Regions from separate parts of the Allomesorhizobium aridi genome, predicted to be linked through region 1. Evidence: riboswitches for the same ligand, from Rfam matches in the RefSeq annotation. Region 1 holds a riboswitch; each other region holds the start of a gene.
The links. A riboswitch is a leader RNA that binds a small molecule or an ion and turns the genes downstream of it on or off. The one in region 1 is predicted to bind cobalamin.
Positions count from the first base shown of each region.

Region 2: it holds a riboswitch for cobalamin, as region 1 does, so the genes downstream of both, ACG873_RS31170 (ABC transporter substrate-binding protein) here and ACG873_RS15010 (DUF1636 family protein) in region 1, are expected to answer to the same signal.
Region 3: it holds a riboswitch for cobalamin, as region 1 does, so the genes downstream of both, bluB (5,6-dimethylbenzimidazole synthase) here and ACG873_RS15010 (DUF1636 family protein) in region 1, are expected to answer to the same signal.

Region 1 covers NZ_CP171729.1:2,632,925-2,639,920, reverse strand. The annotation lists gene ACG873_RS15025 (cobaltochelatase subunit CobN) at 1-1,146, opposite strand, end outside; partial or broken gene ACG873_RS15020 (cobaltochelatase subunit CobN) at 1,337-1,897, opposite strand; gene cobW (cobalamin biosynthesis protein CobW) at 1,908-2,945, opposite strand; gene ACG873_RS15010 (DUF1636 family protein) at 2,942-3,367, opposite strand; cobalamin riboswitch at 3,405-3,608, opposite strand; gene ACG873_RS15005 (hypothetical protein) at 3,795-4,226, shown strand; gene ACG873_RS15000 (winged helix-turn-helix domain-containing protein) at 4,223-5,425, opposite strand; gene ACG873_RS14995 (NADH-quinone oxidoreductase subunit A) at 5,794-6,159, shown strand; gene ACG873_RS14990 (NuoB/complex I 20 kDa subunit family protein) at 6,150-6,728, shown strand; gene ACG873_RS14985 (NADH-quinone oxidoreductase subunit C) at 6,735-6,996, shown strand, end outside.
Region 2 covers NZ_CP171729.1:5,901,921-5,908,916, reverse strand. The annotation lists gene ACG873_RS31190 (class I SAM-dependent methyltransferase) at 1-497, opposite strand, end outside; gene ACG873_RS31185 (pseudoazurin) at 494-928, opposite strand; gene ACG873_RS31180 (ABC transporter ATP-binding protein) at 939-1,703, opposite strand; gene ACG873_RS31175 (FecCD family ABC transporter permease) at 1,700-2,752, opposite strand; gene ACG873_RS31170 (ABC transporter substrate-binding protein) at 2,749-3,765, opposite strand; cobalamin riboswitch at 3,918-4,110, opposite strand; partial or broken gene ACG873_RS31165 (ATP-binding cassette domain-containing protein) at 4,351-4,767, opposite strand; gene ACG873_RS31160 (enoyl-CoA hydratase-related protein) at 4,923-6,608, opposite strand; gene hypE (hydrogenase expression/formation protein HypE) at 6,618-6,996, opposite strand, start outside.
Region 3 covers NZ_CP171729.1:660,433-667,428, reverse strand. The annotation lists gene ACG873_RS05220 (DUF2277 domain-containing protein) at 174-440, opposite strand; gene ACG873_RS05215 (exodeoxyribonuclease VII small subunit) at 580-831, opposite strand; gene ACG873_RS05210 (histone deacetylase family protein) at 835-1,761, opposite strand; cobalamin riboswitch at 1,883-2,081, shown strand; gene bluB (5,6-dimethylbenzimidazole synthase) at 2,124-2,840, shown strand; gene ACG873_RS05200 (hypothetical protein) at 2,867-3,841, opposite strand; gene ACG873_RS05195 (S41 family peptidase) at 3,970-5,217, shown strand; partial or broken gene ACG873_RS05190 (TetR/AcrR family transcriptional regulator) at 5,229-5,826, opposite strand; gene ACG873_RS05185 (MFS transporter) at 5,946-6,996, shown strand, end outside.

The DNA of each region.
Region 1 (6,996 bases):
CGGGGCGAGGGCGACGATGATGTTGCCGAACGTGGCGGCGCGGAAGGGAAACCGGATGTCTTCGCTGCAACGGTCTTGAGCCTCGCTGCTGAGATCGCCACGCTGCCCCTCATCCCCCTGCCGGGACCTTCTCCCCGTATAGTGACGGGGAGAAGGGGAAGCGGGGGCGTCGCGGCCAGCCTCCTTCTCCCCGTTTACGGGGAGAAGGTCCCGGCAGGGGGATGAGGGGCGGCGCGACACATCAGGGTCATCAATTATCCCAACCTCCGCCTTGCCCCATGCGCCTTCCACGGACTTGCGCGCTTCGGCGGGTAAATCGGCGGACAGCAAAGTGTAATCTTCGAGACTTAATCCGTGGCCGCCGACGTTCAAACGGTCCAGCAGCGCGCGAGAATTTTCCGGAATTCCTTCAACGCAATAACCCTGTTTCCTCAGGTCGTGCAGCATGGCGAGCACGCTTGCCGGCACGTCGAGGCCGACGGCATAGCCGGTGCGGCCGGGCGCGCTGGGGTAGTCCGGGATTAGCACCGCGATCTTCCGCTCGGCGCGCGGTGTGCGCTGCAGGCGGCTGAAGGCTGCGATCCGGTCGGCGACTTGGGCCACCCGGTCCGGCTCGGGACGGTTTGCGAAGGCCTTGAAGGTGAGGGCGGCGTCCGCTTCGGTCTCGGCCTTAAAGGCGATGGCGCCGGCGAGGATGCGGCCGTCGAGTTCGGGCATCACGACATGCATTGCCAGGTCGGCCGGGGCGAGGCCGCGCTGGCTTTCCGCCCACGCCTCGCGCCGGGTCGTCGCGACGATGACTTGGAAGACGGGAACGCCGGCGCGGTCGAACAGCGTCTCGACGCCGGGTTCGGCGCCGGTCGCGAAGGCGGTTGCGGTGACGATTGCGGAGGGCGCGAGGTCGGCGAGGGCGGTTTCGACGAAGGCGAGGGAGGCCGGGTCTTTCAGGCTGGAGACGAAGATCGGAACGGGGGCCATGCCTCGTTCGCGCAAGGCTTCGACCAGCGCGTCGATGGGGGCGACGTCGGCGGCGAGCAGCATCGAGCGGTAGAAGAGGATGGGGATGACGGGCGTGGGATCAAGTGAAAGGTTATCTCCACCGCTGCGCTCGGTTCTGTACCGACCCCCCTCTGTCCTGCCGGACATCTCCCCCTCAAGGGGGGAGATTGGGCCTTCATTGGCGTTTTCGCCAATCTTCAATGCATGCTGCGCTTTCAATGGAGAAGGAGAGCCGACATTCCGGCCGGCTGATCTGCCCCCTTGAGGGGGAGATGTCCGGCAGGACAGAGGGGGGGTGCAAAGGGGCGCCTTCAGTGAAAAAGGCATCCGCGTTATTCATAACCCCTTTTCCCGGATCATAAAACCCGGCTTTCGGCACCGAAACCGGCGCACTCGCTACGGCATCGCCGCCGGCGAGCGCCGATAGCCGTTGCACAAGGCCGCGCATGTTTTCGGGGCCGCCCTCGCGGAAATAGCCGAGCAGGGCGTCGAGTTCGACGCGCGGCAGGGTCGAGCATTCGATGAGGCGGAGATCCTCGTCGCGGCATTCGCCGGGCAGCAGCGCCAGCTTGACGCCTTTCTCCCGGGCGATGGCAGCAAGCCGGTCGCAGCCGTAGCGCCACCAGTCGTAGCCGCCGAGAATGCGCACCAGGATGATTTTCGCGTGGGCGGCGACGCTGTCGATCCAGAGATCGACGGACATGGGATGGCGCAGGTCGCGCAGTGCCGCCAGCCGCATCGAGGGCAAGTTTGCAGCGTCGGCTTTCCACGCTGCCGCCAGCCCTGCCAGATCGCTGTCCGTAAAGGACAACGCCACGATATCCGCGGGCGTCTGCCGCAGATCGACAGGCTCCACGAGATCGTCTAGCGAGGCGGATGTCGTGGTCAGTATGTGCATGGCCGAGCTTCTATCCCGCCAGAATCTGCTCGATGGCGCCGCGGTTTAGCCCCTTCAACCCAATCACAACCAGCCGTGAGCGGCGGTCGTCGTCGGCGGTCCAGGCGCGATCGTAATAATGGTTCACACGGGCGCCGACGGCCTGGACCAGGAGCCGCATCGGCTTGCCGCCGACATCGACGAAGCCTTTTACCCGAAGCACATTCTCCTCGTCGGCAGCGGCAGCGACGCGCTTTGCAAGGTCGTCGGGGTTGGAGACCGCCGGAAGCTCGACGATAAAACTGTCGAAATCGTCATGCTCATGGTCGAGTTCGCCGTCGTGATTGGTCTTGCGGTTCTCGATGTCGTCTTCGACGGCGAGCCCCATGCCGAGCAGCACTGATGGATCGACCTTGCCCTGCGAGGTCGGGACGATCTTGACCGAGCGCGCGAGATGTTCGCCGATCACGGCGTGAGCGCGGGCGCTGCCAGCGTCATCGAGCAGGTCGCTCTTGGAGAGGATGACGAGATCGGCGCAGGCGATCTGATCCTCGAACACCTCCTCGACCGGATCGTCGTGGTCGAGGGAATCGTCGCTTACGCGCTGTGCCTGCAACGCGTCGAGGTCGGAGGCGACCTTGCCGGCGGCAAGCGCCGGGCCGTCGACCACGGCTACGACGCCGTCGACGGTGACGCGGCTTTTCACCGACGGCCACTGGAATGCCTGGACCAGCGGCTTCGGCAGAGCGAGGCCGGAGGTCTCGATGATGATGTGGTCGACTTTCGGCTCCAGCGCCAGGATCTGGTCGAGCGCCGGCACGAAATCGTCCGCGACCGTGCAGCAGAGGCAGCCATTGGCCAGTTCGACGATGTTTTCCTCCGGGCAGGCATCGATGCCGCAGCCTTTGAGGATTTCGCCGTCGATGCCGATATCGCCGAACTCGTTGACGATGATGGCCAGCCGCCTTCCGTTGGCGTTTTCGAGGATGTGGCGGATCAGCGTGGTCTTGCCGGCGCCGAGGAAGCCGGTGACGACGGTGCAGGGGACGCGGGCTGCGGAAGCGGTCATGAATTGTCCTTCAGGAGGTCGAGGGGAGGGATACGCGCGACGAGGCCGCGCTTGAGGCTGTCGGGACGGCCGCGCCAGGGCAGGATGCCGTCGGTCGAGGTGGCGAAGAGCTTTGCGCCGGTTATCAAATCCGGGCCGCTTTCCGGCGTCAGGTCGCCGAAGACGTAGCTCCAGGAACCGTCGCGCAGAATGGCGGCGGAGAGACGCCGCTTGCAGTTGCCGAGGCATTCTATCTGCCTGACGTTGATATTGCTGTCCTGGGCGGCGAGCCGCGTCGCGTCGCCCAAAACTTCGCCGGCGCGGGGGCGTGCGTCGGATCCGGTCTCGTCGCGGCAGGACGAGCAGACGACCACCGTGATGCCGGCATGGCCGTCATTGCCTGTGTCCCCGACCTGTTGCGGAAAAATGCCGTCGACTTTCAAGTCATTATGCTCCTTGCCCGGGACACCCGCCAGGCGGTCGGATATTTCGTCAGACGGCAGGTCTCCTGGCTCGCGTGTCGTCGCCTTGGGCCGCCTTCCCGGGAAACTCCCAGTGGTTTTCGGCCTTCGGCTCTTCGCTTACAGTTGCGGGGACAGCTACGGAGTTGGCTGGAAAAGCCGCACCGTATTCCCTCTTAGCCTCCCCCTTTGCGGGAGGAGGACCGTCGGCGGCGAATTTAGGCTTCCGCGTGCTGTGCTGTCAACGCGCGGTTACGGCGGATCGTGCCGTGGTTGTTGCAGGGGCCAGGCGGGCAAGCCGAATGCATGGTCAGAGAGGACGCGATCAGTCGACAATTTTAACGGCCCGGTCAATGCAACCTTAGGCTGTTTCCTGCATGTTCGTTGGAGCATTCTAGGGAGTTCGACGTTGAAAATTTTTGCAACCATCCTTCTTGCGATGTGGATGACGATTTCGGTCAAAGGCCAAGCCGTTGCATCGGAAAACGAGTTCCTTGGCGTTTGGCGGCAAGTCTTCTCGACCGGCGGACATTGCGGCGATTGCACAGTTTCCATAAGCCGCAAGGAACAGGGGTTCTGGGTCGACGCCAGCAACGGCTGGTCTGCACCTCTCACCCAAATACCCACCGGCGGAGATGACACCCTTGTCGGTTCTGGAAAATGGACGCGATCAAAGTCCGGACAGGCTGTAGCGCGCGAGGTGGCCACAGGTTTCAAGATGCGTCGGGGGCGTCTGATTCTGATGATGCATATCGTGGACAGCGACGGCAGCAACATGCGCGTGAAGGCCATCTTCGAGCGATCGTCGCCGGCCGAGCAGCCGGACCCATCGGCGATCTAACCTTCGGCGGCTATGTCCGCCAGCGCCGGTCCAAGATCGCCCGCCGAGGTCACCTCTATCCTGTCGAGCCCCAGCCAGCCCTGCATAGTCTTCAACTCTTCCAGCAATTCGGCGGCGGTGTGCGGCGGGGCGCCGGGCTCGGCATAGGCGGCAAGCACGCGCAAGATGCCGGCGGGCCGGTCCGCCTTCAGGTCGACGCGGGCGACGATGGTGTCGCCGAGCAGGAACGGCAGGACGTAGTAGCCGAACCGGCGCTTTTCGGCGGGGGTGTAGATCTCGATGCGATAATGGAAATCGAACAGCCGTTCGGTGCGCGAACGCTCGAACACCAGCGGGTCGAACGGCGCAAGCAGGGCGCGCGCAGCTATTTTGCGCGGGATACGGGCTTCGGCATGGAGAAAAGCCCGCTGCTTCCAGCCCTTGACGCTGACCGGCAGCAACTCGCCCGATTCGACCAGTTCCGGGATGCGGTCCTTCACGTCTGCCGGCGAGAGCCTGAAATAATCGCGCAGGTCGCCTATGGTGGCGACGCCAAGCGCCTTGGCCGAAATGCGCAGCAATTCGCGGTGGGCTTCGGCGGGTTCCGGGGCAGGGCTCTCGAATACGGCCGCCGGGATCACGCGCTCCGGCAGGTCGTAGAGCCGCTCGAATCCGCGGCGCGAGGCCGTGGTGATGCGGCCGGCCCAGAACAGCCATTCGAAGGCGTGCTTTTCGTCGCTCCAGCCCCACCAGCCGCCGGAACCCTTGGCGCCATCGATGTCGGAAGCGGCGACCGGGCCGTCGGCGGCCACTTTCCGATAAGTTGCCTGGATCAGATCGGCGCGCTCACGGCCGAATTGGGCGAGGCGGCCGTAAATGCCCTCGCTCTGAGCCGCGCGGTCCATGCGCCAGCGCATCAGCGGCCAAGTTTCGACCGGCAACAGGGATGCCTCGTGCGCCCAATATTCGAACAGCATCCGCTTCTTTCCCGAAGCGGCCTTGTCCAGAAGGTCACGATCATAGGGACCGAGCCGCGAAAACAGCGGCATGTAATGCGCCCTGACCACGACACTGACGGAATCGATCTGCAACAGGCCGATGCGGGCGAGAACCTTGGCGAGATGCCGCCGAGCGATGGCGGCTGCCGGCCGGGACTCGGCGAAACCTTGCGCAGCAAGCGCGATGCGCCGCGCCATCGCAACGGATATCGTTTCCTTCATTCTTCGGCGGTCCGGAAAAACATCGAACAGGGCTGTCCAGCATCAACGGGAATCGGTCGATCCGGTCCAGCCTAACAGCGTTTCAGCAAGATTGGTGTCAGGAGAAAAAGTGGAGTATAATAGGAAGGAAATCAAACCGGCGCTCATGCACTTAGAATCGCCGAAAAGCGATCGACGCTGCCCCGATTCGGCCAACGTTTGACTTGCTTCACATGTGTGCGTGCGCTAACCCTCGCCGCAATGCAGCATGGTTTCAGGCGCGGCTTCACCCGGTCAAGCTGTCGCGGTTTCACGATAGGACTAAGTGCTATAATCAGGTCGAACGGCCGCGAGCGGAAAGCGAACGGCCGCCAACGGAAAGTCGGAGCATGAATACGCTTCTCGGTTCATACCTTCCCATCGTCATCTTCATTGGCGTGGCCTTGGTTGTCGCGTTGGCGCTGGTTGCCGCGCCGTTCCTGGTGGCTTACCGCAACCCCGATCCGGAAAAGCTGTCGGCCTATGAATGCGGCTTCAACTCGTTCGACGATGCGCGCATGAAATTCGACGTTCGCTTCTACCTGGTTTCCATCCTGTTCATCATTTTCGATCTCGAAGTCGCGTTTCTGTTTCCGTGGGCGGTCTCGTTCGGCGAGATCGGCATGCTGGGCTTCTGGTCGATGATGGTGTTCCTGGCCGTGCTGACCATCGGTTTTGTCTATGAGTGGAAGAAGGGAGCGCTGGAATGGAATTGAACGATACTTCCACGCTGGTAGCACCCAAGCCGAAAGGCATCATCGACCCGAACACCGGAAAGCCGGTCGGGTCCGACGACGCGTTTTTCGGCGAGGTCAACAGCGAGCTGTCCGACAAGGGATTTCTCGTCACCTCGTCCGAGGCGCTGATCACCTGGGCGCGCACCGGCTCGCTGATGTGGATGACGTTCGGGCTTGCCTGTTGCGCGGTCGAGATGATGCATATCTCCATGCCGCGCTACGACGCCGAGCGCTTCGGCATCGCGCCGCGCGCATCGCCGCGCCAGTCGGACGTTATGATCGTCGCCGGCACGCTGACCAACAAGATGGCGCCGGCGCTGCGCAAGGTCTACGACCAGATGCCCGAGCCGCGTTACGTGATCTCGATGGGCTCCTGCGCGAATGGCGGCGGCTATTATCACTATTCCTATTCGGTGGTGCGCGGCTGCGACCGGGTGGTGCCGGTCGACATCTACGTTCCCGGCTGCCCGCCCACGGCGGAGGCGCTGCTTTACGGAATCCTTCTCCTCCAGAAGAAGATCCGCCGCACCGGCACGATCGAGCGGTGAGCCGACATGAATGAAGCCCTCAACGATCTGGCGGCCTATATCGGCGAAAAGCTGGAAGGCAAGATCGGCGACGCCGTCGTCGCCTATGGCGAACTCACACTCTCGGTCGAGCCGGCCGATATCGTCGGCGTGATGAATTTCCTGCGCCGAGACGTGCAGTGCCAGTTCATATCGATCATCGACATTTGCGGTGTTGACTACCCGTCGCGGCCTAAGCGCTTCGACGTGGTTTATCATCTGCTCTCGCCGCGCCAGAATCAGCGCATCC
Region 2 (6,996 bases), 2.9 Mb from region 1:
TTGGGTTTCGTCCAATCGCCGTCATAGATCAGCAGCCGCCCGCCCGGGTGAAGGATGCGCAGCCAATCCGCGAAGGCCCTGGCCGGCTCTGTCAGCGTCCAGACCAGATGCCGGCAGACGATTGCGTCATAGGATTCATCAGGCTCCATGGTGTGGCCGGCATCGGCATGGAGGAACCGCAGGCGGGGTTTTCCGACATGTTTCGCTCGCGCTTTCGCAAGCATGGCATCGGAAAAATCCAGCGCGGTGACCTCATGACCGAGGTCATGCAGCAGGCGAGTCACCTCACCGGTGCCGCAGGCAAGCTCCAGGACCTTGCGGGGCGACGAGCCGAGCTGGTCGCGGATTGGAGCAGCCCAGGCTTCGGCCTCGTGCCCAGGCGCTATATAGTGGCCAAAAGCCAGATCGAAAGTTTCTGCGCGGCGCGACCAGTACTCATGGATCTCGTCCCTGAGGTCGAAGTTCGCTCCGGTCACTGCCTGCTCGTCAGAGTTCATTTGCCGAAACCGTTTCGCGCGAGGATTTCATCGAAGCGTTTGTGCGCCCGCGGCGGCACGTCGACGTTCAAGAACGAAGCTTCCAGCGCGGCGTCGCCGACGCGGATAACCATCACCATGCCCATGCCGAGATGCGGCGAGCATTTGATGCCATAAAAGCCTTCCTGGCCGAGTGTGACCTCGATCTCCTCGTTGATCTTACCTTTGAAGCCGGGGTGACCGTCCGGGACCATGCCGTCGATCGTTGCGGCATTGTGGCCGCTAGCGGCCGCGATGAACTTTACGGTGTCGCCCGGCGCGATCTGGGCGAAATCAGGCTCGTAGACCATCGGGCCCGTCTCGTTGCGGTTGAGCATCTTGATGTCGTGCGTCTCGGCACAGGCGGACGACATTGCCTGCGACAGGAACAAGGTCAGAATTTGCAAGCGCATGGGTTTCCTTTCAGGAAGCTGGATGGAAGCGGAACATGTGCGTGCCGTCTGCCGGGTCGGTGAGAATGCTTGCGCGAACGCCGAACACCGCGCCGATCCGCTCGACAGTCAGCACCTCGTGCGGAGGGCCTAGTGCGACGAGCCGGCCGCCGGACAGCACGCCGACGCGATCGCAGGAGAGCGCCTGGTTCAGATCGTGCAGCGCGACAACCGATGTGACTGGCAATTTCGCGACCAGGTCGAGGATCGAGAGCTGGTGCTGGACATCGAGGTGGTTCGTGGGCTCGTCGAGAAGCAGTATCTGAGGCTGCTGCGCGAGCGCCCTCGCCAGGTGGATCCGCTGGCGCTCCCCACCGGATAGGGTTGCCCAGGAACGGCGCTCGAACCCTTCCATGTCGGTGTCGGCAAGCGCTTGCGCCACGATGAGGTCGTCTTCCGGCGACCATGGCTGCAGCGGCGTCAGCCACGGCGTGCGGCCAAGGTCGACCGCATCTTTCACGGTGATGGCCTCAGTGGTCTCTGCCTGTTGTTCGAGAAAGGCGATCAGTTGGGCGACGGCGCGGCGCGGCATCGCGCGAAGCGCCTCACCCTTGACGCGAACGTCGCCTGACGTCGGTTGTCGGATGCCTGCCAGCAGTTTCATCAGTGTCGACTTGCCGGAGCCGTTCGGCCCGACGAGACCGAGCGTTTCATCCTCGTTCACCACGAGATCGACCCCAGTGACGATCGGTTTCCCTCGCACTGACCAGCTGAGATTGTGTGCTTCCAGGATCATGGCGCGCCCCGCCCGCGGATCAGGATCACCGCGAAGGCCGGCGCTCCAACGAGTGCCGTAATGACGCCGATCGGCAGGACCTGTCCGGGAATAATGGTGCGTGAGAGCACATCCGCGGTGATCAGGAACACCGCGCCGATAAGCGCCGTCGCCGGTCCTAGCCTCCCGTGGCGCACCCCGACGAGAAACCGCGCCGCATGCGGGATAACAAGCCCGACGAAGCCGATCGAACCGACGATGCTCACCATCACCGCCGTCACCAGCGCCGTGAAGCCGATGAGAACCACCTGCACTCTGCGAACTGGCACTCCCAGCGACGACGCCGACTCGGCGCCGAAGGCGAAAGCGTCGAGAGCGCGCGCATACCAGACGCACGCGGCTAACCCGACCAGGGCTATCGGGACCGCCAGCCATACGTCGGGCCACCGTGCGCCGCTTAAATTGCCCAGCAGCCAGAACATGATACCGCGCGCTTGCTCGGCATTGGCCGACTTGGTGATGATGAAGGAGGTCAGCGCGTTGAAGAGCTGCGACCCGGCTATGCCTGCGAGCACGATCTGTCCGGCGCCGCGCGACGTAACGCCACCGCCAGCCGCGCGCGCCAGTATCGCCACCAGGGCAAAGGCTGCGACGGCGCCGACGAAGGCTCCAAGCGACATCGAAATCGCGCCGGCGCCAAAGCCGGCGACCGTCACCGCCACCGCGCCGGTCGAGGCACCGGCGGAAATGCCGAGAAGATACGGGTCCGCCAGCGCGTTTCGCAGCAGCGACTGCAGCACCATGCCGGAGATTGCCAGGCCCGATCCGCAACAGGCCGCAATGATCGCACGCGGCAGGCGGTAGTTCCAGATGATTCCAATGTCGATCGGGTCGAGCACGTAGGCCGAACCAAAGATCTTGTTGGCCAGAGTCTGCAGGACGATCGAGACAGGGATCGGCGTCTCGCCGATGCAGGTTCCGGCGAGCACCGCCACAACGAGCGCGGCGAAACCGAGCGTCCCCCGGCCGAGCCGGGAGAGGTAGATCTCTTGCGAGGCGGTCCGACTCACTGTGCCAGTCCGAAATCCTTGAGCGATTTCGACAGCACCTCGATGCCGGCAATCGTGCGGATGGTCGCATCCATCGCATGTGCGTCCATGACGACGATGCGGTTGTTCTTGACCGCGTCCATCTGGCTCGCGACTGGATCGGATTCTAGGAACTCCAGCTTCTTCTCGTAGTCGTCAGCGGGGAAACGGCGGCGGTCCATCCTGGCGATGACGATCAGCTTCGGGTTGGCCTTGGCGATGGTCTCCCAACCGACAACTGGCCACTCCTCGTCGGACTCGATGATGTTCTTGATGCCGAGCTTGTCCATCATGTAGGCCGGTGCGCCCTTGCGGCCCGTGACATAGGGGTCGATGTCCATCTCGGCGCTGGAGAACCAGAAGACCGCCGAGACGTCCTTGAGGTCGAGCGCCTTGGCGCGTTCGACGGCGGCATTCTCGCGCTCCGCCAGGCTGGCGACGAGTTCCGCACCCTTGCCCTGGATGTCGAAGATCTGCGCCAGTTCGCGGATGCCCTGATGGATAGTGGCGGTGGAAAAGAGCTCGCTGCGCGTGCCATCGACGCCGACCGTATTGTCCTTGGCGACGCAGTCGGCCGGCAGCACATAGGTCGGTATGTCGACGTCATGGAACTGGGTGCGGGTCGCGACGATTCCGTCAGGACCGACATGCCAGATGAACTGAGCGGTCACCAGTTCCGGCCTCTTCGCGACCACGCTTTCGAAGCTCGGATCGTTGTCGGCCAGGCGTTCGACCTTGTCATTGACCTCTTTGAACTCAGGCAGCACCTCGTTGAACCAGACCGAGGTGCCGGTCACCTTGTCGCCTAGGCCGAGTGAGTAAAGCACTTCGGTCGCCGCCTGGCCGACCGTAACGGTCGACGCAGGCGCCTTCTGGAAGGTCAGCGTCTCCCCGCAATTCTCGAGGGTCAGCGGATACTTGGTCGGCTCGGCCGCTGCGGCCGCCGTGAGGAAGGCGAAGCTAGCAGCGGCAAGCGCAAGGCGTGAAACAGTCATGACGCGAACATCTCCGATCGGTTGCTGGCAGGGATCGAAGGATCTCGGGTCAGGACGGCAATGATCGTCATCGCGTCGCAACGGACGAGATGCGGCTGCACTTCACGTGTGGCTAGCGTCATCGACAACCTCCCCGGACACCCCGCCCGGCGCGTTAAGTTACGGGTGTCGGTAGGTCTCCTGACTGACGGGTCATCGTCCCTCTCGGCCTTCCCGGGGGCTAATCCCAGTGGCATGATCGAGATGAACTTACCGCCTACAGTTGCGGGGGCAGTTTCGTTTCGCGGCAAGCCGCGGCGAATTCCCTGTTATTTCCTTACGGAAACCGACACCCGTTCCTAACCAATCCTCTGGCTCGCATCAAGCGGTGCCTTTCCGAGCCCCATATATTTGTGCCTCTTCGAGGCTGTTATGTTATTATGTAACAGATCAGAGCTGCTTAACCAAGGACAGCAGCAAATGCAACCACTATGGACGAACACCGCAGCGACGCTCGCGCTGCTCGCGGGAATCAGCGAAGCCTCCGCCGACGAGAAAGAGGCATGGCGTCTGTACGTTTCCGACCACGCCGCACCGACCGTGACGGCGGGCGTAGAGGCCCTTTCTTTCCATCAGTTGTTCGTGGTTGCCGCTTTCGACAATCTCGCCATTCTGCAGGACGATGATGCGGTCGGCGCCGCGGATCGTGGCCAGTCGGTGGGCGATGACGAGCCCGGTCCGGCCTTCCAGCAGTTTTATCAGCGCCTTCTGGATCAGCATCTCGGTGCAGGAATCGATGCTGGCCGTGGCTTCGTCGAGCACAAGGATCTTGGCGTCGGCGACCAGTGCCCGCGCGAAGCTGATCAGCTGGCGCTGCTGGCCGAGCGAGAGATTGCCGCCGCGCTGCTCGAGTTCGGTGTCGTAGCCATCAGGCAAGTGTTCGATGAAGTCATGCGCGCCAACGTCCTGTGCCGCGCGGACCACCTCTTCCCAGCTGGCATCGGTCTTGTGGTAGCGTATGTTCCACCGGCCAACGGCGATGTCACGTTAACTAGCGGTCAGCTTTTTGGAGGATAGAGCGACGGTATGAACGCTTCGCCTCTCGGATAGAACCCGCTGGATAGCCTCGATTGAGCACACCTCGTTGCCCACCACAAGAACGGTTGCGAGCGGGTTCGTCATCGCATGGTGCTCCTACGGTCCGAGTGGTCGGCGTTCGCGCGGTGGACAGCGAGCGTGACGGGCGTACGGGACTTGGGCGTCTTGTGGATAAAATTGTAGCGCGCCACGTGATAGCTCGGGTCCAAGCCGTAGAAATTGCGCCGCATCCGCCGCAGTTCCTCTTCCCGATAGGCGGCAAGCGGTTTCTCGGCCTCGTCGCCAGCGCGGCGCGCCCGTTTGGCAGCAATCCGCCGGGCAAGATCGGGAGAGGCCGCGAATTCGGTGGCAGCGCGGAGCAGTTCCCAATCGGCGGATTCTACATTTCCCGGCAGGCGCCGGGTGGCGAGCCCCAGTTCAAGCGCCTCGTCGACCCCCATCGGCAGCCTTGCCTGGGTCACGCGGCGGGCTCGGTCCTCGCCGACCCGAGCCGGCAGCAGATAGGTCCAGTATTCCGAGCCGTAGAGATTGCCCATGTCCTTGTAGTGCGGATTGAGGATGACGCCCTCGCGCATCCAGACTTCGTCGGCGGCAAGCGACAGGAAGACGCCGCCAGCCCCGGCATTGCCGAGCACCGCGGAAATAACCAGTCGGTCATCGGTCTCGATGATCTCGCGCACCAAGTCGTTCATCGCGTTTATATTGCGCCAGGATTCGTCGGCGGCGCTGTCGGCGCCCTCGATGATGCCGAGATGGATGCCGTTCGACCAGCGATCCGCGTCGCCCCGCAGCACAAGAACCGGAAGCGAGCGTGCCTTGGCCCTCGTGATCGCCTTGCGCAAGGTATCGCAATCTTCCGACGACATCGCGCCGTTGTGGAAGCGGAATTCCAGAAGTCCGACGCCGTTCTCCTCCCGGTAACGGCAGGGTTCGGGTCCTTCGATGATGGGCAGATCGCTTGCTTCGGCACCGAGCAGCCGGAGCGCCGGCAGTTTCAGCGAGCGGGAATCCGGTCGCCGGAGATGGCCGATCCACAGCGCCCCCTCACGGAAGGCCATGGCGAGAGCGTGCCGCGAACGGCCGATGAGCGCGCCGGCAGGCCCCGGAACTCCTTCCGCACGCTCGGCGTCAAACACCAGGAAAGTCTGTCCGGCGATCGTCATCGTAGCCCCGGGATCTCCGTCCGACGCCCGGATGATGCGTAGCGCTTCCTCGGCCGAGTGTCGGGTCGGGTCGAGGATACGGTCGGACCTCCGGCAGGCGGGTCGCTCGCACCCTCTGCCCCAGTTCGCCGGCAGCGCCGCCCCTTCCCTGCGCTCGATGCGGCCGATCGCTTCGAAGACGCAGGCTACGGCAGCCTGGGTCACTTCATGTCGGTAGAGGCTCGACTTCCGAGCGGGGCGCATCGGAAATTCCGCCCAAGCCCAGACGGGCCCCGCATCCATCTCCTTCCGAGCCTCGATCAGTGTGACGCCCCAGGTCACTTCGCCGTCGAGGATCGCCCAGTCGAGGGCGCTCGGGCCGCGATCGCCACGGATGCCCGGATGGACGATCAGGCAGAGCGTTCCGCGCCAGACATCGGCCGGGATCGGCCGCTTGAGGAAGGGCGCGATCACGAGGTCCGGCGAAAAGAGAACGACCGCCTCGCGAGTGAAGTCGTCATGGATGTCGAGCTCGACCGTCACTTCGTGACCAGCCCGTCTCAGGTCGACATGCAGGCGCTGGGAGAGCGAGTTGAAATTGTGGCAGAGAAGCAGGATGCGCATCACCCTCTCTTAGCAGATCCGGGGCAGTTGTTCGCCCGACAGCCAGTCGACAATCCGGCCGCCGCCAAACGAGGTCGTCATCTGGACAAAGCAGTTGTCGTCGGCCACGACGTGGCCGACCAGCGCCGCCTCGCTGCCAAGCGGATGCGCGCGCATCGTCGCGAGCACGGCGTTAGCGCCCTCCGGCGCCACGACTGCTACCAGTTTCCCTTCATTGGCGACATTGAGCGGATCGAGGCCGAGGAACTCGCAGGCTGCAGCCACTTCCGGTTTGAGCGGGATCTTGTCTTCGTCGATGCGGAAGCCGACCCGCGACTGGCTGGCGATCTCGTTCAGCGTCGCGGCGATGCCGCCACGCGTCGGATCGCGCATTAGCCGGATATGCGCC
Region 3 (6,996 bases), 2.0 Mb from region 1:
TCATTCCCGGCCTCGTGAGCGAGTGCGAAGCGCGAGCGGAGAGTGTCGGGAATCCACGCCTCGCCCTGTCGGAAGTCAAAAGCGATGCAGAACAGACGGGCACCGTGTCTCGCATGCGAACAGGTTTCCATAAACAGGTTCCAGGCTTGCGCACCGCGGCCTGACCGCGCCAGTCATGCGTACCGGATCACCATCCTGGCGCGCGCCTTGGCGGCTTCTTCCTCGCGGTTCTTCGGCGGCTGCGTCGTCTCCAGCGAATCGATGAGTTCGCGGGCGCATGCCGCGATCGAACTGACCGCCTTCTCGAAGGCTGCCTCGTTGCGCTTCGAAGGCTTGGTCGATCCGCTCAGCTTGCGCACGAACTGGAGCGCGGCGTCATGGATTTCCTCGTCCGTCGCGGGCGGATCGAAATTGAACAGGGTTCTTATGTTTCGGCACATGACTTGCTCCCGGTCTGTCCGATACTCAACGTTGCGGGTTTTGGTTTCCCTCTATCTGGGCCCGACACGCCTGGCGATCAACTGCCTGGAATTCTGATCCCAATCCGATGAAATCCAGAATGCTTGTCGGTTAGCCGCCCTACTCCGCGTCCAGCGGCTCCGTTCCGGCCGGCTTGCCGTCACGCGACAGCCTGATCTTCTCGACTTTGTCCTCAGCGGCCTTCAGCAGCCGGTCGCAGTGGATTTTCAGCGCCTCGCCGCGCTCATAAATTTTGATCGACTTGTCGAGCGGCACGTCGCCGCGCTCCAGGTCGTCGACGATGCGCTCCAGCGCCTCCAGCGCCTGCTCGAAGCTCATCGCCTTGATATCTTCGTTGGCTTCATCCGCCATCATTCATCCTTTCATCATGCGCGCGACATGGGCCGCGACCGAAAACGACAATCCTTGCAGGTCGTAGCCGCCTTCCAGCACGCTGACCAGCCGGTTGCCGCAATGGCGCGCGGCGCGGTCCATCAATTGTCCCGTAGCCCAGTCGAAGTCTTCCTCGGTCAGGTTGATCTCGGCCAGCGGGTCGCGGTGATGCGCGTCGAAACCGGCGGAGATGATGATCAAATCAGGCGCAAAACCATCGACTGCCGGCAGCACGCGCGAGCGGAACGCTTCGCGAAAAGCCTCGCTGCCGCTCTGCGGCGCAAGCGGCGCGTTGACGATATTGCCCGCGCCCGTCTCGTTTTCAGCGCCGGTGCCGGGATAGAGCGGCATCTGGTGCGTGGAGCAATAGAGCACCGACGGATCGTCCCAGAAAATGTCCTGGGTGCCGTTGCCGTGATGCACGTCCCAATCGACGATCGCGACGCGCCCGGCCCCGTGCTTCTTCTGCGCATGGCGCGCGGCGATCGCCACATTGTTGAACAGGCAAAAGCCCATCGCCGTGGTCTTTTCCGCATGGTGGCCAGGCGGGCGCGAGGCGACAAAAACATTGTCGGCCTTGCCCGAAAACACGTCGTCGACGGCAGCATTGGCCGCCCCCACGCCGGTCAGGGCCGCCTGCCAGCTTTTCGGGCTGACCGAAGTGTCAGCGTCGATGCTGACAATGCCCTCCTCCGGGATCGCTCGGCGGATGTGCTCGACGTAGCTCTCGGGATGGACATAGAGGATCGTCGCCTCGTCGCCTTCCGGCGCCTCGACGCGGTCGAGATGGGCGAATGCCTCGTCATCAAGTGCGCGGGCGATAGCGCGAAGCCGGTCCGGCCGTTCCGGATGACCGGGCGGCGTCAGGTGTTCCAGAAAGATCGGGTGCGAATAGAGGCGTGTCGTCATCCCTTCAGTCTATCAGCAATGGCGGTGGTGGCCACGCCATACATGCCCGAAGGCTGGGGAAATCGCACCGGTGCCCGCCAATGTCGCACCGGAAGGATGCATCTCGCCTCGCCTTCGCGTATCGTCGCCGATGCTGCCAGGTGCCCGCTGCCAAGCGGGAGAATCGGGAACACGGTTGAAATCCGTGGCGTGCCCAACGCTGTAAGAGGGACTGCATCGGCTAGGTCGTGACCTAGTGGCCACTGTTGCTTGCAACGGGAAGGCGCCGATTTGCGGGGTGATCTCGAGCCAGAAGACCGGCCTTGCAGACATTGTCGACCGCTTGGTCAGGCGGGCCGATTTCGATCGCAAGGGGACAAGCGATGCCCGAACACCCGACCGCCGGCGACGGCGAACCTTTCGACCAGACCGCCAGAGACGCCGTCTATCGCGCTATCTTCTCGCGCCGCGACGTCCGCAGCCACTTCCTGCCCGACCCGCTCGACGACGCCGTCCTGGCGCGCCTGCTGATCGCCGCCCACCATGCGCCGTCGGTCGGCTACATGCAGCCGTGGAATTTCATCGTCATTCGCGACAACTTGCGGCGGCAGCAGGTGCGCGACCTTTTCCTTGCAGCGCGCGAGCAGGAACTGCCCAACATCGCGGAGGAGCGGCAGGCGCTCTACCGCAAGCTCAAGCTCGAGGGCATCTGCGAAAGCGCGCTCAATCTGTGCATCACATGCGACCGGCGGCGATCGGAAAATTCGCCGCTGGGCCGCTGGCACAATCCGCAGATGGACCTCTACAGCACGGTCTGCGCGGTCCAGAATTTCTGGCTGGCAGCGCGCGCGGAAGGCGTCGGCGTCGGCTGGGTTTCGATCCTCGAAACGCAGGCGCTGCGGGAGTTGCTGCAGATACCCGAGCATGCCGTCCCCGTCGCCTATCTCTGCGTCGGTCGGGTTTCGGAGTTCGCGCCAAGGCCCGACCTCGAAGCGCGTGGCTGGGCAAAGCGGCTCAAGCTGTCCGACCTGATCATGAGCGAGACGTTTTCCGGGGCGGGCGAAGCCGCGCTGAAGGAGATCGTGGACCGGACCGCGTAGCCGAGCGGCGATGATGGCTGCGCTGGTCAGCTTGCGGGCGCACCGGCCCAGCCGCCAAACGGCGCCGAGGCCTTGTCCTTCAGCTCGCGGAACTGTTTTGAGGTTTCCGACAACCGCTGGTCCCACTCGGGATCAGGCGTCTGGCCTTCGATCGCCGTGAAATAGACCTGCATCAGGGCGGCGATGCAGAAGGGTTCGATGAAGGCGGCGCTGAACGCCCAGGTGAAGACGATGGCGAGAACGAAGCCCCAGCCGGCGAGCTCTCCCGGCATGGCGTAGAGCACGGCGGCCGCCGGAGCCAGCGTCGTCAGGAAGACGACCAGCGCCAGCCCCCACATCAGAATGGACAGCCAGAGCGCGTTCTTCAGCATGGTCTTGCCGTTCTGCGCGTAGAGCACCACGCCCTGCCTCGCCGTGTCGAAGGGCGCGGCGCTGTCGGTGCGGATGTTGTAGCCGAGTATGATCTCGTCGACATAGGTCAGCGACATGCGGATGACGGCGTTGAAGAACTTGACCAGCCCGCTCAACCCGGGGATCGGGACGAAAGCGGCGATGCCGCCGAGAAGGCCGGTGATGGCCCTGAGCACGCCCTTGATGAGTTGATCCAGCACGAACAGGATATTGGCTTCCGCGAAACGTTGGGTGACCACCTGCCGCGCATAGGCGATCTGGCTTTGCCCGCCGGGCACTTCGCGGCCCTCGATCAGGTGAACCATCACCGCTATGTGGCCGGCCTTGACGATGTAGAGGATGTATTCACGGATCCAGTAGACCGCGGCCGAGACCAGCCCGAAGCCGATGATGCCGCCCCAGAGCGCGAAGGTGACCGGGCCTCCGCCTTCGCCGAGTATGTGGCCGGTTCCGTAGCCGACGCCGGCGCCCATGCCGGTTGCCGCGATATAGGCGATCGTGATGCCGAAATAGACCACCATGCGAAACAGCACGAAGGGCCACGTCCTGGCGACGATGCCCAAGGTCCGGCCGATCTCGAAATCCCACATGCCCCGAATCCCCACCCGGACCTTCGGCGCAGAATCGCCGGTCACGGAATATTGTCAACCGAAGGGCTCGATCCGGCCGCGTTTGGGCCGATAATCACGATGAAGCGAAACGGATGCGGACCAGCCAGATGAAAAGAACCAGCTTTCTCGCGGCGGCGCCGCTGCTTTTTCTTGCGATCGTGGAGGCACCCGCCGCCGATCCGCCGCGCTCCGGGCATCCGGTGTTCGATCGCGCCGTGGAACTCGTGACCGACAATTTCCATGACGAATCGGCGATCGACCGCTTCGCGGCGGCAGTGCGGCGCGAGATCGAGGATCCGCAATCTCCCGTGGCCAAGGCAAGCTCGCCGGACCGCGTCGACGAAGCGATCGACGCTGTGCTGGCCAGCCTCGATGCTTCCCATGTGGGACGTTTCCAGCCCGACACGATCGACTATTTCGAATTGGCCGACATTTTCCGCTATGCCATCCGCAACGACATGCGCCGGCTGTTTCCGCCCGAAGGCGAGGTCAGCTATCCCGGCGTCGGCATGATCGCGCGGCCGCAGAACGGCGTCCGTTTCGTCAGCGATGTCTATGACGGCTCGCCGGCCGACCGCGCCGGCATCCTCGTCGGCGACGAGGTTCTGTCGGTGGACGGCAAACCCTATCACGAGATCGAATCCTTCAGCGGCAAGGTTGGCAAGCCGGTCGAAATAAAGCTGCGGCGGCAGGCCGGGGCGGAGCCGATCACCGTCAAGGCCACGGTCGAGAGGTTGAAGCCGCTGTCCACTTTCGAGAAGGCGATCGAGGAAAGTGCGGCGGTGACGACGCATGACGGCCGCAAGATCGGCTATGTCCGGCTCTGGACGCTCGCCGCGCGCAACTCGATGGGCGAGGTCGCCGAGGCGCTCGCCGAAGGCAAGCTCAAGGATGCCGACGGGCTGGTGCTGGATTTGCGCGGGCGCTGGGGCGGCGGCAGCTCCGATGCGGCTGAACTCTTCGTCGGCGACACGCCGCCCTTCCGTCTGATCCCGCGCAAGGGCGAGGACGTGCTTGCCAATGTCCGCTGGCGGCGGCCGGTCGTCGCCATCATCGACGAGGGTTCGAGAAGCGGCCTGGAAGTCTTCGCCTACGCGCTGAAGGTGAACGGCATCCCGCTGGTCGGCCAGCGCACCGCGGGCGCGCTGCTTGCCGGCCGCGCCTATCTGCTGCCGGACGACAGCCTGCTCGAAATCGCGGTATCGGATGCCGTGCTCGAAGAGAATACGCGTCTGGAAGGCAGCGGCGTCGAGCCCGATTTGCCGGTCCCGTTCAGCTTGCCCTATGCCGCTGGCAACGACCCGCAGCGCGACGCGGCGGTTGAGGAGATGAGGCGGATACTGGCGAGAGGATGATTGCTCCGGGCCTACTTATTCTCCACGAGCAGTCCGTTGAGCAGCGTCTTGAACGCCTTCACTGCTTTTTTCGAGGTGGCCGCCGGGTTCTCGGCATTGGCGATCCACTGCGCCGCATAGAGCGAAGCGCCGCTGACCAGGCGGGCGGCCGCTTCCGGATCGATATCGCCGATGCGGCCTTCCTCCTTGAGTTGGGTCAGGTTCCTCGTCATGGACGAGATACAGGCGTTGGCGTTGGGCCATTGCGAGGGATCGCCGAGCACGGCCGGGCCGTCGCGCAGCATGATGCGCTGGATCTCGGGCTCGAGCCGCCATCTCGATATAAGTCACCGACTCGTCGACGAAACCCTGCCAGCGGTTGAGCGCCTTGGCCGAAACGGCGCACAGCCGTTCGTTCATCTCGGCGTCGATCTCGGCGATGACGGCTTCGAGCAGCCCCTTCTTGTCGCCGAAATGATGGTAAAGCGCGCCGCGCGTAAGCCCTGCAGCGGCGGTGAAGTCGTCCATCGACGCCTCGGCGTAGCCGACCGCTCCAAACGCCTGGCGAGCCGCGCTCACCAGCTTGGCGCGGGTTTCGGCGATCATTTCCTTGCGCGGCTTGTGAGCCATTTTCCACTTTCCTTTCACATACGCCACGTATAATAGTTGACATACGCAGCGTATGCAATTATCTCAATTGACATACGCCACGTATGTGAGTGGCGCTCCATTCAATCGAGGAGGCCATCATGGCTAATCCCTACAGCGAAATATTCAAGGCTCCCGGAACAAAGGGCTTCGCGTCGGCCGGCTTCGTCGCTCGCATGCCGATGGCCATGGCCCCGATCGGCATCGTCGCCATGCTGTCGCAAACTTATGGCGAGTACTGGTTGGCGGGCGCCGTGTCCGCAACTTATGCGCTGACCAACGCGATCGTCGCACCGCAGATCTCGCGGTTCGTCGATCGCCTCGGCCAGACCAGGGTCGTCGTACCATCGACCGTAATTTCGGTATTGGCCTTTGCGGTATTGATCGCCGCGGCCAATCAGGACTGGCCGATCTGGACGCTGTTCGTGTCGGCATTTCTTGCCGCGGCGATGCCAAGCATTCCGGCCATGGTGCGGGCCCGCTGGTCCGAGATTTTCCGCGACCGCCCCGAACTCAACACGGCCTTCGCCTTCGAATCGGCGGCGGACGAGCTTGTCTATATCGCCGGAGCGTCCCTGTCGGTGGGCCTCAGCGTCGCGCTGTTCCCTGAAGCGGGAATGCTGGCCAGCACCCTGGCACTCGCACTCGGCTCGGCGGCATTCATCGCGCAGCGCGCGACGGAGCCCCGCGTGAGGCAGTTGGAACATGGCGTCAGCCATGGCTCGGCGATCCGGCAGCGGCCCGTGCAGATCATAACCTTCGCCCTGATCTTCGTCGGCGCGATCTTCGCGACCGCGGAAGTCAGCGCGGTGGCGATCACCAAGGAACTCGGTCAGCCGGGCGCGGCCAGCCTCGTCATCGGCGTCTATGCCGTCGGCTCGTTCGTCGTCGGGCTGATCGTCGGCGCGCTGAACCTGACGATGCCGCTACAGCGCCAACTCGCCATCGCGGTCGGCATCATCGCGCTGACGACCTTGCCGCTGCTGGTCGCCAATACGGTGCCGCTGCTGGCGCTCGCCGTCTTCGTCAGCGGCGTAGCGATCTCGCCGACCTTCATCACCGCCTTCGGCCTGATCGAGCGCCGGGTTCCGGAAGCGATGCTGACCGAGGGCATCACCTGGGTGATGACCGGCATCGGCATCGGCATGGCGC